Regions from separate parts of the Arthrobacter sp. sptzw32 genome, predicted to be linked through region 1. Evidence: riboswitches for the same ligand, from Rfam matches in the RefSeq annotation. Region 1 holds a riboswitch; the other holds the start of a gene.
What was found. Region 1 has a riboswitch for glycine ahead of gcvP (aminomethyl-transferring glycine dehydrogenase). Riboswitches for the same ligand answer to the same signal wherever they lie in the genome.

Region 1 (7,232 bases):
CGCTCTTGCGGACGGCGTGGTGTTCTGCGAGTTCGGAGCTGTATTTCAGGGGCATCTGCCAGCCGCCGAAGTCCGTGAAGGACGCGCCCAGTTTTTTGTGCTCGTCGTAGAGCGCGGTGTACTTCTCCGTCATGGCGCCGGTCCTCAGTTCTCGAACTCGGACAGCGGCGGGCAGGAGCAGATAAGGTTCCGGTCCCCTGCTGCGCCGTCGATGCGGCCCACCGGCGGGAAGTACTTGTCCTGCCGGAGCGACTTGACCGGGAACACCGCCTGCTCCCGCGGGTAGGCACGGTTCCAGTCGCTGCTGATGGCGGCCGCGGCGGTGTGTGGAGCGTTGCGCAGCGGGCTGTCGGTGACAGCGAAGTCGCCGTCGGCCACCTGGTCGATCTCCGCGCGGATGGTGATCATGGCCTCGATGAACCGGTCGATCTCCGCGAGGTCCTCCGATTCGGTGGGTTCCACCATCAGGGTCCCTGCTACCGGGAACGCCAGGGTGGGGGCGTGGAAGCCGTAGTCGATGAGGCGCTTGGCCACGTCCTCGGCGGTGACACCGGTCCTTGCGGTCAGTTCGCGCAGGTCCAGGATGCACTCGTGGGCCACCAGCCCGCCTTCTCCCGTATACAGGACCGGGAAGGAATCGTCCAGGCGCGCGGCGATGTAGTTCGCGGCGAGCAGGGCGGACTTGGTGGCCTCGGTGAGCCCCTGACCGCCCATGAGCTTTACGTAGGCCCAGGAGATGGGCAGCACGCCGGCGGAACCGTACTTCGAGGCCGAGACCGGGACGTCCTTCCCTTCAGTCCAGGTGGCCGCGTTGCCGGGCATGAACGGTGCCAGGTGTGCCTTGGCAGCGACCGGGCCGACGCCGGGGCCCCCGCCGCCGTGCGGGATGCAAAAGGTCTTGTGCAGGTTCAGGTGGGAGACGTCGCCGCCGAACTTGCCCGGCTGTGCGAGGCCAACCAAAGCGTTCAGGTTGGCACCGTCGACGTACACCTGGCCGCCCGCGGCGTGGACGGCGTCGCAGACCTCGCGCACGTCGGCGTCGTACACACCGTGGGTGGACGGGTAGGTGATCATGATGCAGGACAGCCCGTCCTTGTTGGCCTCGATCTTGGCGTACAGATCGGCGTGGTCAATGGTGCCGTCGGCCGCGGTGGCGACCACCACCACCTTCATGCCCGCGAGGACGGCGGAGGCCGCGTTCGTGCCGTGGGCCGACGCCGGGATCAGGCAGACGTTCCGTTGCTGGTCCCCACGGGAGTGGTGGTAGCCACGGATGGCAAGCAGGCCCGCGAGCTCACCCTGGGAGCCGGCGTTCGGCTGGATGGACACCTGGTCGTATCCGGTGATCTCCGCAAGATCCGCTTCGAGCCCGGATATCAGCTCACGCCAGCCCTCGGTCTGCGAGTCCGGGGCAAAGGGGTGGATGGAGGCGAACTCCGGCCAGGAGATAGCTTCCATCTCGGCCGTGGCGTTCAGCTTCATGGTGCAGGAGCCCAGCGGGATCATGGTGCGGTCCAGCGCCAGGTCCCGGTCTGAAAGCTTCCGGATGTAACGCAGCAGCTGCGTCTCCGAGCGGTAGGTGTTGAACACCGGATGCTGCAGGAAGTCCGAGGAGCGCTCGACGGCGGCGTCCAGGACAAACGCTCCTGTCACCTCTGCCGGCGGGGCACCGAAGGCGGCCAGGACGCCGTCGACGACATCCGGCGTCGTGGTCTCATCGGTGGAGAAGCCCACCGTGTCCGCGTCGATACTGCGCAGGTTGATGCCCTTGGCCTCGGCGGCAGCCACGATGCCCGCAGCCTTGCCGGGCGCGGAGACGGTGACGGTGTCGAAGAAGCTCCTGTGCAGCACCTCAAAGCCGGCGCCTTCAAGGGAAGCGGCGAGGATCCTGGCGTGCGCGTGGGCGGACCGGGCGATCGCCTTCAGTCCCTCCGGGCCGTGGTAGACGGCGTACATCGAGGCCACAATGGCCAGCAGCGCCTGGGCGGTGCAGATGTTGGAGGTGGCCTTCTCGCGGCGGATATGCTGCTCGCGGGTCTGCAGGGCCAGACGGTAGGCAGGAACCCCGGCGGAATCCTTGGAAACACCCACCAGGCGGCCGGGCATGGAACGCTCCAGGCCTTTCTGCACGGCCATGTAGGCGGCGTGCGGTCCGCCGTAGAACAGCGGGACGCCGAAGCGCTGGGCAGAGCCGACGGCGATGTCCGCGCCCTGCTCCCCCGGAGGCGTGATGAGGGTCAGGGCGAGCAGGTCGGCCGCCACTGTCACCAGGGCACCGCGCTCCTTGGCGTCGGCGATCACGGCGGTGTGGTCGAAGACCCGGCCGGAAGCACCGGGCTGCTGGAGCACCACACCGTTGATGACGCCGTCGGGCAGGCCCTTGGAGAGGTCTGCGACCTCAACCTCAAAACCCAGCGCCTCGGCGCGGCCCCTGACGATGGCGATGGTCTGCGGCAGGCAGTCGGCATCCAACACCGTCTTGCCGTCGCGGGCTTCTGTATTCTTATTTGCCCTGCGCATCATCAGGACGGCCTCGGCCACCGCGGTTGCTTCGTCCAGCAGGGAAGCGTTCGCGATCGGCAGGCCCACCAGGTCCTGGACCATGGTCTGGAAGTTCAGCAGCGCCTCCAGGCGGCCCTGGGAAATCTCGGGCTGGTAGGGGGTGTAGGCGGTGTACCAGGCCGGGCCCTCAAGGATGTTGCGGCGGATCACCGGGGGCGTCACGGTGTCGTAGTACCCCTGGCCGATCATCTGCACGGCGGTCTTGTTTTTGGCTGCGAGCCTTCGCAGTTCAGCCAGCGCCTCCACCTCGCTGAGCGCGCCTGCCAGTTCCAGTGCAGTGTCCTGCCGGATGTCCTTGGGGACGGCGGTGTCAACCAGCGCGTCCACGGTGTCGTAGCCAATGGCCTTGAGCATGGTGGCGACGTCGTCTTCCCGGCGGGCGCCGATGTGCCGGTCAACGAAAGCGGCGGCCGCAGCTGAAGAAGCGTGGCCTGCGGTGGCGGCAGTGGCGGAGGCCGAGGATACAGTCACGAGGAACTCCATGGTTATGGCGGCGTCAGGGTATGCCGCATCGATTCGGGTCCCTCCCCGCTCTGTATTGGACCTGAGAGTTTCCGCGACGCCGGCTTCCGCCTGCCCGCTTGCACCGTCGGTGAGCACAGCAGTCCTGGTATCCAAATTCCGGATGCCTCTGCGGACAGCCTGCTGCTTTCCAGAGTTGCCTCGCCGCGGCGGTACATGGGCCTGTGAGATTCCTGGGGAGGTATTGCTCCTACGGCGCCTGCCAGTACCTTCCGGCAGAACTCTCCCGCCGCAGATCAAAGGCTATTCATTTTGTTTTTTCTTGCGGCCGGTCACGGCCCGCACATGGCCAATTCTCCTACGCCCCGGGCGCAGGAGCAAATACCGGCTAACCCCTCAGCCGGTGGACGGCGGCAAGGAGTTCGTCCACCTCCGCCTGCCTGTCAGCGGGGTTTCCCGATGGCCCGCTTTCCCACATGGCGTTGAAGTACAGCCCGTCCCCCATGTACAGCACTGCTTTTGCCATCGGCGCGCCAACGTCCTTGCCGATGAGGTCCAGCCATCGCTGCTGGATGGCGGCAAAGCGGCGCCGGGCATCTTCATGGGCTACCTCAGCCAGGCGCGTTGCGGCCACAAAGGAACGGTCCATAGGGGTGTCAGACCAGAGCGAGGACCGGATGAAGTACGCCGCCGCCCCCTCCGGCGCGGCCGCCATGACAGCGAAATCTTCCCCTGCGAGCCGGTCCAGCCGTTCCAGGGTGGCGGTGATCAGGGCGTCCTTGTTGGGAAAGTGGTACAGCAGGCCGCCTTTGGAAACACCGGCCCGCTTGGCCACCGCCTCCAAGGTGGCTGCCCTTTCGCCCACGTCAATCAGGAGTTCTTCGAAGGCGTCCAGGACAGCGTCTCGCGCTACAGGTTTTCGGGGCATGGCTTCCATCATGCATTGTCGCGGCCGGTTTCTTAACTGTACCGTCCGGACGGTATAGTTCCAGGATGATGTCTTCCCCTGCTTCCCCATCGAACATCACCGCCACCACCGTGCGGCGCGCCGGTTCTGCGAACGGCGGCAGCCGCGATTGGCTCGCACTGGCCCTCCTGATGTTTCCGGTTCTTTTGGTTGCCGTGGACAATACGGCGCTGACCTTCGCGCTGCCCGCCATAGCCAGTGCGCTGGGCACCACGGGAGTGGAACTCCTATGGATTGTGGACGCCTACCCGCTGGTGCTGGCCGGGCTGCTGGTGGCAATGGGAAGCCTCGGCGACAGGATCGGACGCCGCCGGCTGCTCATTACCGGCAGCATTGGTTTCGCGGCAGTATCAGCAGTAACCGCCTTCGCACCCGACGCCGGCTGGCTGATAGCCGGACGGGCCGCGCTGGGCTTTTTCGGGGCAATGCTGATGCCCTCCACCCTGTCCTTGATCCGCAACATCTTCGTGGACCCGAACCGCCGGCGGCTGGCCATCGCCATTTGGGCTGCGGGCTTCTCCGGAGGCGCGGCGCTCGGGCCTATTTTTGGCGGGTGGCTGGTTGAGCAGTTCTGGTGGGGAGCGGTCCTGCTGGTCGCTGTGCCCATCATGATCCCTTTGCTGGTTTTCGGCCCGGCGTTTATCCCTGAATCCCGGGATCCGGCGCCTGGAAGGGTGGATGTGCCGAGCATCCTGCTCTCGCTGCTCACCATGGTTCCGGTGGTCTACGGCATCAAGGAAACCGCCACTGAAGGTTTCGGCGCACTGGCAATGGGGAGTACGGCCTTCGGCCTGGTAATGGGTACCGTTTTTGTCCGCCGGCAACAGCGGCTCGAGTGCCCGCTGCTGGACATGTCATTGTTCCGCAACCGCGTGTTCAGCATGGCCATCACCGCCAATGTCCTGGCGCTGTTCTCCTTCAACGGTTTCATCCTCTTCCTGGCCCAGCACCTTCAGCTCCTCGAGGGAATGTCTCCTTCCGCAGCAGGAGTGGCGATGGTTCCGGCCCTGGTGGCAACCGTTGTGGCGGGCCTGGCGGTGGTGCCGGTGGTGCGGAGGATCCGTCCGGGTTTTGTGGTTGGCGCCGGACTGGCCATGAGTGCCGCCGGCTACAGCATGGTAACCTTCGGCAGCCATACCAACGGCCCGGCACTGCTGCTCGCTGCCCTGCTGGTCCTGGCACTTGGCGTAGGAACAGCGGAGACCATCTCCAATGACCTCATCCTCGGCAGCGTACCGCCGGAAAAATCGGGGGCAGCATCAGCGATCTCAGAGACGGGTTATGAGGTGGGCGCCCTGCTGGGAACCGCCGTGCTGGGCTCCATTCTCACAGCCTCCTACCAGCACAACCTGCGGCTCCCGGAAGGCCTTGCTGCTGCCGCCCCCGGGCACGAAAGCGCACGTGCCGGCGAAACCCTGGCAGGAGCGATGGAGCTCGCAGCAAGCCTTCCGGCACCCCTTGCTGACGCACTCCGGCAGGCAGCCGGCGCCGCGTTCGACTCCGGCGTCCATATCACCGCCGCAATCGGGCTGGTGCTGATGGCGACGGCGGCAGTCTTCGCCGCCGTCGTGCTGCGGAAGGTGCCCAAGGCGCCGTAAGAGGCGCGGCCCGGACAGCAAGAGGCGCCCGTCACCGGAGGACACCCTCCGGTGACGGGCGCCTGCAGATCCTGCCCGTGCGGGCAGCGGGACTACTGTGCGTCAGGTGCAGTGACGCTGGCGGTGGGCTTCATGTTTTCGGCGTTCACCATCCATGCGAACTGTTCCAGCTTCAGAATGAACTCGTGCAGGAGATCGGCCGAGGTGGGATCTTCCTCGTCGACTTCATCGTGGACCTTCCGCATGGTGCCTACGGCAGCCTCAAGTGCCGCAACGATCCGCTCGATGGCGTCCTTGGTGCTGATCAGGCCTTCGGGGAAGGGAGCGAGGCTGGTGGACTCGGCCACCGTGGAACTGCGGCCGTCCGGGAGGGCATGCAGGGCGCGCATCCGCTCGGCCGTGTCATCGGCGAACTGGCGGGCGGCGTCAACAATCTCGTCCAGTTGCAGGTGAAGGTCCCGGAAGTTGGTCCCCACAATGTTCCAGTGGGCCTGCTTGCCTTGGATGTGCAAGTCGATCAGGTCAGTGAGCACGGCCTGCAGGTTGTTGGTCAGTGTCGGTGAAGCTTTCATATGCATCCTCCTCGATTGTTCCTGTGATTCCGACGCTACCAGCCCGGCGGGCGGCCCTGGCGGGCCTGCCGGCAAAATTTCTCAGTGAGCTTACTAATTGTGCTTCCGCCGAAATAAACGAACGCGGTTCATATTCTCCTTGCATCCGGGCCGGTTGAACCGCATACTAAATGAACGTCATTCATTTAGTGACCATCGTCTCACTGGAGTAGCCAACATGATCGAAATTTCCTGCCTCGGCGCACCCGCCTCCCCGGCCCGGACATCGCCGTCCGGCCGCCCGGCCCTGCGCGTCGGCGTGGTCCAGCACCGGTGGCAAACCGACAAAGCCGCCGTCGAGGCTGAACTGGACGAGGGCATCGGCCGCGCCGCCAACCTGGGCGCGGCCGTAGTTTTCCTGCCTGAGCTGACGCTCTCGCGATACCCTGCCGACACGCGCCCGCACAACGATCCCGCTGAAGGCCCGGGCCGGTCCCGGCCATCGGATCTCGCCGAGGACCTGCTCACAGGCCCCACATTCCAATTCGCTTCAGACGCTGCCCGGCGCCATGGGGTATCTATCCACGCTTCCCTGTACCAGCGCGCCGGGAACCCGGACGGACAGGATGACGGACTGGGCCTGAACACAGCCATCCTGGTCTCGCCCGGGGGTGAACTTCTGGCACGGACCCACAAGCTCCACATCCCCGTGACCGCCGGCTACTACGAGGACAAGTTCTTCCGTAAGGGCCCGGCCTCAGCAGACGCGTACGAGGTGCATGCACCCGCCGAACTCGGTGGCGCACGGCTCGGCATGCCCACCTGCTGGGACGAGTGGTTCCCCGAGGTGGCCCGGCTTTACTCCCTGGGCGGTGCGGAAATCGTGGTTTACCCTACGGCCATAGGTTCCGAACCTGACCACCCCGATTTCGACACCCAGCCGCTCTGGCAGCAGGTGATCGTCGGAAACGGCATCGCCAACGGACTCTTTATGGTTGCCCCGAACCGTTGGGGCAGCGAAGGCACCCTGGACTTCTACGGTTCGTCCTTCATCTCCGATCCCTACGGCCGGATTCTCGCCCAGGCACCCCG
Region 2 (7,232 bases), on a different contig from region 1:
GTACGGGCATAACAGGGGCAATTGTCAGGCCTACCCGGTAACCCGCCGCTGCCACAGCGCGGAGAGCGGCAAGCCGGGCGGGCATCCGTGCAGTGCCTCCTTCAAACCGGCCCGCTACGTCTGCGGCGTTAACCGAAAACCGGATCCGAGTCCTGCGCCCATGATCGAGGGTTACCAACTCACCGACGTCGTCGAACTTCGTCGTAAACCGCAACTGCACGTCGTCGCCGAATTCCCCCGCCCCGACGCGGGAAATTGCGGCAGCGAGCGACCCCGTCACGCTCTCGATGCCCAGGGGGTCGGTGTAGCAGGACAACTCGAACGTCGTACCCTCGTGGCCACGGTCCAAGGTCCCGCGGGTGACAGAGCCTCTGCCGGCGTGGGTGCGTATTCCGCCCAGCACATCGTCAATGTTCGCGTACACGCGGGTCACGGGAGGACCCTGCAGGGATCCGGCCAGGTAACAGTACTGGCAGTGGGCGGGGCAACCCTTGGCGAGGTCGATGCGCCAGTCAGCGCTCGGCGGGATTGGCTGCGGTTTGAGGACGCTGGGCGGGGCCACGACCACCGCAAGCGTGTTCTTCGCGGACGCGTACGTTTCGCGCTCACTGGCACCGCGCAGCCCTGTCAAGGCGTTCCCTGGCAGGAACCGGACATCGTCAACACCGGCACGCTCGCAGCGCCGAAGGATGTCAGCTGTGTGGGGCAGGTCTGCTGCGGCCCTCGTGATCAGCACGTGTTTGGGAACCCATAAACGGGTGGGAGAAAGTGTGGTCAGGTCCGATTCCTGAAGAGTCATCATTGCCTTTAACAACAATGATGATGGTGCGGTTGTTCCACGTATTTTCCCCGGAATACCCTAAAGGCGAGGTAAGAGTCCGTGGAAAACTACGACGAATTTAGTCCGCTCACCAGGACTCTTTCGTTGCTCCCCGCACCACCTGCCGTGCCGCGCGACCGATTATTGAGCTGTACGTCGGGTAGGCAAACTTCACGCGTGCAAGGGTGGCCACGTCTGTGCCGGCGGCCATTGCGGACGCAACTGCCTGGATGACCTCGACTGCGTTCTCGCCAACCGCGTGTGCGCCGAGTATCAGCTCCCGGTGCCGGTCCGTAACCAGTTTCAGAAACCCCTGCTCCCGGTCATCGATGATGGGACGTTCCACCGACGCATAGGGAACGACGACGACGGCGCACTCCGCGTCGCGTTCCCTGGCCTTCGCCTCGGTGAGGCCCACTCCGGCGTAGTCCGGGTCCGTGAACCCGCCCTCCGGCAGCAGGTGGTGCGGCGTGGTCCGGCGCGCTCCCAGGACGGCATTCTCTGCGGCAGTCTCACCCTCAAAGACAGCGGCCTGTACCAGCATGGACGTCCCGTTCGCGTCTCCGGCAACAAAAATGTGCGGGACGTTGGAGCGAAGGTAGTTGTCCACCGGGATAGCTCCCCTCCCAGCGGCGACGCCTGCCGCCTCCAGACCGAGGCCGTCAATATTCGCCGGCCAGCCGGCAGCCATGATCACTGCATCCACCTGTGCCGACTGCGCGCCGTCCCCGCCCTGCCAGCGGATTTCCAGGCCTCCGCCGTCGTGCTTCTCAATGCCATCCACACCACGGATGCCGACATCCACGTTCACGCCGCGGTCACGGAAGCCTTCCGTGACCGCCATGGAGACGTCATCGTCCTCGGTGGTGAGGATGCGCGGTGCGAGGTCCAAAAGGGTAACGTGCGATCCAAGGGCATCGAAGATCGTGGCCAGCTGCGCACCGGTGTGGCCGCCGCCGATAATTGCGACGGAGCTGGGAAGTTCAGGAAGGTCCAAGACTTCGTGAGGCAGCACGGCGTGCTCCGCGCCCGGGATGGGCAGCCTCCGGGCACTTCCGCCCACACACAGGATGACCGAAGCAGCGGTAACCGGGCGCCCGCCGATCAACATTTCCTGCGGCCCGCTGAACGCTGCATCCCCTTGAAGGAACGTGATGTCCAGTTGCCGCATGGCCTCGTTGTACGCTTTGGCGTCAAGTACGCGGTCCACGGTTGATCGCACCCGCCGGACCAGCTGCGGCCAGTCCACCGCAGGCTCGTGGACCACAATTCCGTAGTCCCGGGCGGTGCGCACTTCCCTGTACAACCGCGCAGTCTTCGCCAGCACCCGCGTGGGCACGCAACCTGAGTTCACGCAAGTGCCGCCCAGCCGGGCACGCTCAACAACGGCGGTACGCGCACCGAGCTCCGCTGCCCGTGTTGCGGCAGCCATGCCCGCCGGTCCGGCTCCGACTACCAGGACATCAAAATCCATAACGCCTCCCTTGGCACCCATCCTGCCCCATGCGGCACGCACTTCGTCAGGGGGAACGCAGATCGGCCTGGCGCTCGCCGTCGTCGATCTGCTTGTCCTGGCCTTCTGGGCGGGTCACGTGCTCGGCAGAAGAACGCACTCCAAGGAGCAGGAACTTCTTCGCAGAAAATTGGAGGGGTGCAGTGGTGGCTTTCTGCGTCAAAATGGCAAGGTACAGCACCGGCACAGCCAACCCAAGGAGGAGTCTGATGAGCCACGTAACAACCAGTCCTGAGGCAGCAGCCGCGGCGCAAAGCCTTTTCCGGGTTGCGCTTGGAGGTGTTCTTATTGCTCACGGATCCCAAAAACTCTTTGGGTGGTTCGGCGGGGGAGGGCTCGAAGGTACCAGCAAGGGCATGCACGCCATGGGTTTCCGTCCCGCAAAACCCAGCGCAATCCTCGCCGGTGTAGGTGAAGCTGGAGCAGGTGTTGCCTTGGCCCTGGGCCTGGCTACCCCTGCCGCCGGCGCCGCCGCTGCAACCACGATGGGTGTGGCTGCAAGCGTTCACGCGCCGAACGGCTTTTTTGCCACTGAGGGCGGCCTGGAGTACCCGGCGGTGCTGGGTTTGGCGGCAGTGGCGTTCACTATCGGTGGTTCCGGCCCCTTCTCCCTGGACGCACTAACCGGTCACGTGCTGGACCGGCCCTGGATGCGCGCCACCGCCCTGGCTGTGATCCCCGCAGCCATGGGCATCCAGATTTACCGCCGGCGCAAGGCCCTGGCAGCCGACGCGCAGGCGCCGACTGTAGCTACCGCGCCGGAAGAAGGCTGACGGAAGCCGGCGCGCCGCGACTGTCAACGGCGGGGGACATCCCGCTGTCGTCCACTTGCGATGGGCGGCCGGGTAAGGGACAGAATTCCCGAACCATCGGACGGTAATTTTGCATCCCGCGCCCTAACACGGTAACGTGTGAGCCGTGTCACCGAACAGTGGCATGTGCTGATGATCTGCGGCGGGAGAGTCCTGCCGGTACGTTCTGCAGGCGCCGTAGGAGCAAATCCTCCCCAGGAATCTCTCAGGCCCACGTACCGCCGCGGCAAGGCAACTCTGGAAAGCAGTCCGGGCAACCGGGCTCACCGACGGTGCAAGTGGCGCTCTGCAAAACGCAGGGCAACGCAAAACTCTCAGGTCCGATACAGAGCGGGGAGGAACCCGAATCAACGTGGAGCTTAGGCGCCACCTGAATTATGGAGTTCCTCTCATGACGGTTCATTCGTCCCCTACCACCTTCGCAGACCGCCATATCGGCGCGCGCCGCCAGTCCGACATCGACACCATGCTCAAGGCCGTTGGCTACGACAGCGTTGATGGCCTCGTTGACAGTGCGGTCCCAGATTCCATCCGCCAGGACACGCCGCTCACCCTCGAAAGCGCCTTGAGCGAAGTCCAGGTCCTCGCCGAGCTCCGCAAGCTTGCGGGCAAGAACAAGATGGCCGTGCAGATGATCGGCCAGGGCTACTACGACACCGTGACTCCGCCGGTGATCCGCCGCAACATCCTCGAAGCACCCGCCTGGTACACCGCCTACACGCCGTACCAGCCCGAGATCTCCCAGGGCCGGCTCGAGGCGCTGCTGAACTTCCAGACCATGGTCCAGGACCTCACCGCACTCCCGGTGGCCAACGCCTCCCTCCTCGACGAGGCAACCGCAGTCGCCGAAGCAGTCCTCCTGATGCGTAGGGCCAACAAGTCCAAGACGGCCAAGGATGGCAAAACTGTCCTCGACGCCGACCTCCTCCCGCAGACCATCGCCATCGTGCTGGGCCGCGCCGAAGCCCTCGGCTTCGAGGTGGAAATCGCCGACCTCACGGACGGCCTGCCCGACGGCGACATCAACGGCGTGGTCCTCCAGCAGCCCGGCGTCTCCGGCCGCGTCTGGGACCAGTCCGCCGTCATCGCCGAGGCGAAAGACCGCGGCGCGCTGGTCACCGTCGCCGCCGACCTCCTGGCCCTCACCCTCATCACCCCGCCGGGCGAGCAGGGCGCGGACATCGCCGTCGGCTCCACCCAGCGCCTGGGCGTCCCGCTGTTCTTCGGCGGTCCGCACGCAGCCTACATGGCCGTCCGCCAGGGCATGGAGCGCACCCTTCCGGGCCGCATCGTCGGTGTGTCCAAGGACGACGCCGGTGTCCCCGCCTACCGCCTGGCCCTCCAGACCCGCGAGCAGCACATCCGCCGCGAGAAGGCCACCTCCAACATCTGCACCGCGCAGGCGCTGCTGGCTATCGTTTCGTCGTTCTACGCCGTCTACCACGGCCCCGACGGACTGAAGGCCATCGCCGAAACCGTCCACAACAACGCCCGCGCCCTGGCCACCACGCTGAAGATTGCCGGCCGCGAACTGGTGTCCGAGAGCTTCTTCGACACCGTCACCGTCCGCGTGCCCGGCAAGGCCGCCAAGGTGATCACCGCCGCCGAAGCCCGCGGCATCAACCTGCGCCTCATGGATGCGGACACAGTTGGCGTGTCAGTCGATGAAACCACGACGCCGGAGGTGCTCTCCGCGGTTGCTGTCGCCTTTGGCGCCGGTCCGGTTGTGGAGGCGTCCGGGTTCGAACTGCCCGAACCGGTGCTGCGCACCTCCACCTACCTGCAGCACCCGGTGTTCAACACCCACCGCTCTGAAACACAGCTGCTGCGTTACATCCGCCGGCTCTCGGACCGGGACCTGGCGCTGGACCGCACCATGATCCCGCTGGGCTCCTGCACCATGAAGCTGAACGCCACGGCCGAGATGGAAGCTATCTCCTGGCCGGAGTTCGCCTCCATCCACCCGTTCGCTCCGGATTCCCAGACCGAGGGCTGGCGTGAGCTGATTTCCGGGCTTGAAGCGGATCTTGCGGAGATCACCGGGTACGACCAGGTGTCCATCCAGCCGAACGCCGGCTCCCAGGGTGAGCTCGCGGGCCTGCTTGCCATCCGGGGCTACCACCACTCCCGCGGCGAGGCCCAGCGCAATGTCTGCCTGATCCCGGCGTCAGCCCACGGCACCAACGCCGCGTCCGCCGTCCTCGCCGGCATGAAGGTGGTTGTGGTGGCCACCGCAGCCGACGGCACCATCGACCACGCCGACCTGGAAGCCAAGATTGAGGCCCACAGGGACGTCCTTTCGGCCATCATGATCACCTACCCGTCCACCCACGGCGTATACGATTCCGATGTTCGCGAAGTCTGCGACGCCGTCCACGCCGCCGGCGGCCAGGTGTACGTTGACGGTGCAAACCTGAACGCTTTGGTTGGCCTCGCACAGCCGGGCAAGTTCGGGGGCGACGTCTCCCACCTGAACCTGCACAAGACCTTCTGCATTCCGCACGGCGGCGGCGGCCCCGGCGTCGGCCCGGTTGCAGCCAAGGCGCACCTGGCGCCGTTCATGCCGGGTGACGCGAACAAGGCAGCGCACGAGGAGGGGCACGGCGTCGCAATCTCCGCTTCGCGCTTCGGCTCCGCGGGCGTGCTCCCGATCTCCTGGGCCTACGTGAAGCTGATGGGCGGGCAGGGCCTCACCGAGGCAACCAAGTCCGCGCTGCTCGCCGCGAACTACGTGGCGGCACGCCTAAACGAGCACTTCCCCGTCCTCTACACGGGTACCAGCGGGCTGGTTGCCCACGAGTGCATCCTGGACCTGCGCGAGCTCACGGCCAAGACCGGCGTCACCGCCGAGGACGTGGCCAAGCGCCTCATCGACTTCGGCTTCCACGCCCCCACGCTGTCCTTCCCCGTGGCCGGCACCCTGATGGTGGAGCCCACCGAGTCCGAGGACCTCGCGGAGATCGACCGGTTCATCGAAGCCATGATCATCATCCGCAAGGAAATCGACCAGGTGGCTGCCGGTGACTTCACTGTGGAGAAGTCCCCGCTGCGCAACGCACCCCACACGGCAGCCGCCGTCGTCTCCTCCGAATGGAACCGGACCTACCCGCGTGAGCAGGCTGCATTCCCCCTGGCCTCGCTCCGGCAGGACAAGTACTTCCCGCCGGTGGGCCGCATCGACGGCGCAGCAGGGGACCGCAACCTGGTCTGCTCCTGCCCACCACTTTCAGAGTTTGAGAACTAAGGAATTTGTGATGACGGAGAACTACACCGCGCTGTACGAGCAGCACAAGATTGCCGGGGCATCCTTCACCGATTTCGGTGGCTGGCAGATGCCCCTGAAGTACAGCTCCGAACTGGCTGAGCACCACTCCGTGCGCAACGCCGCCGGCCTGTTCGATCTCTCCCACATGGGTGAGGTCTGGGTCACCGGCCCCGACGCAGGAGCCTTCCTGGACTACGCCCTGGTTGGCAAGCTGTCCGCCGTGGCTGTGGGCAAGGCCAAGTACACGCTGATCTGCCAGGAAAACGGCGGCATCATCGATGACCTCATCACGTACCGCCTTCCCGCGGCTGCGGACGGAACAGCGAAGTACCTCGTGGTTCCCAACGCGGGCAACGCCAAAGCAGTGGCCGCGGCCCTGGCCGAGCGGGCTGCCAACTTTGATGTCACCGTCGAGGACGTCAGCGCGGAGACCTCGCTGGTCGCTGTGCAGGGACCGAACGCGGCGGCCATTTTGCTGGCACTGGTTCCGACTGAGCAGCACCCGCTGGTGACGGAACTGAAGTACTACGCGGCCGTTGAGGTAGGCATCGCGGTCAACGGTACTGTCCAGGAGCTGCTGCTGGCCCGCACCGGCTACACCGGCGAGGACGGCTTCGAAATCTATATCCCCAACGAGGATGCACCCGGACTGTGGAACGCCCTGCTGGAGGTCGGCGCCGGGCACGGCCTTATCCCCGCTGGCTTGGCCTGCCGAGATTCGCTCCGCCTGGAAGCCGGCATGCCGCTGTACGGCAACGAACTCTCCCGCGAGGGCAACCCCTACGCCGCCGGCCTGGGCCCCGTTGTTTCGCTGGCCAAGGA

Region 2: linked by a shared signal. The riboswitch ahead of gcvP (aminomethyl-transferring glycine dehydrogenase) and the one ahead of gcvP (aminomethyl-transferring glycine dehydrogenase) in region 1 are both predicted to bind glycine.

Annotation. Positions count from the first base shown of each region.
Region 1 is NZ_JBNHEZ010000010.1:14,776-22,007, reverse strand. It holds gene gcvT (glycine cleavage system aminomethyltransferase GcvT) at 1-133, opposite strand, end outside; gene gcvP (aminomethyl-transferring glycine dehydrogenase) at 145-3,045, opposite strand; glycine riboswitch at 3,225-3,323, opposite strand; gene AC5RVN_RS16495 (TetR/AcrR family transcriptional regulator) at 3,413-3,952, opposite strand; gene AC5RVN_RS16490 (MFS transporter) at 4,018-5,589, shown strand; gene AC5RVN_RS16485 (Dps family protein) at 5,682-6,161, opposite strand; gene AC5RVN_RS16480 (nitrilase-related carbon-nitrogen hydrolase) at 6,379-7,232, shown strand, end outside.
Region 2 is NZ_JBNHEZ010000004.1:316,924-324,155, forward strand. It holds gene AC5RVN_RS10385 (spore photoproduct lyase family protein) at 1-799, opposite strand, end outside; gene AC5RVN_RS10390 (dihydrolipoyl dehydrogenase family protein) at 909-2,294, opposite strand; gene AC5RVN_RS10395 (hypothetical protein) at 2,341-2,496, opposite strand; gene AC5RVN_RS10400 (DoxX family protein) at 2,543-3,106, shown strand; glycine riboswitch at 3,279-3,376, shown strand; glycine riboswitch at 3,378-3,484, shown strand; gene gcvP (aminomethyl-transferring glycine dehydrogenase) at 3,537-6,389, shown strand; gene gcvT (glycine cleavage system aminomethyltransferase GcvT) at 6,400-7,232, shown strand, end outside.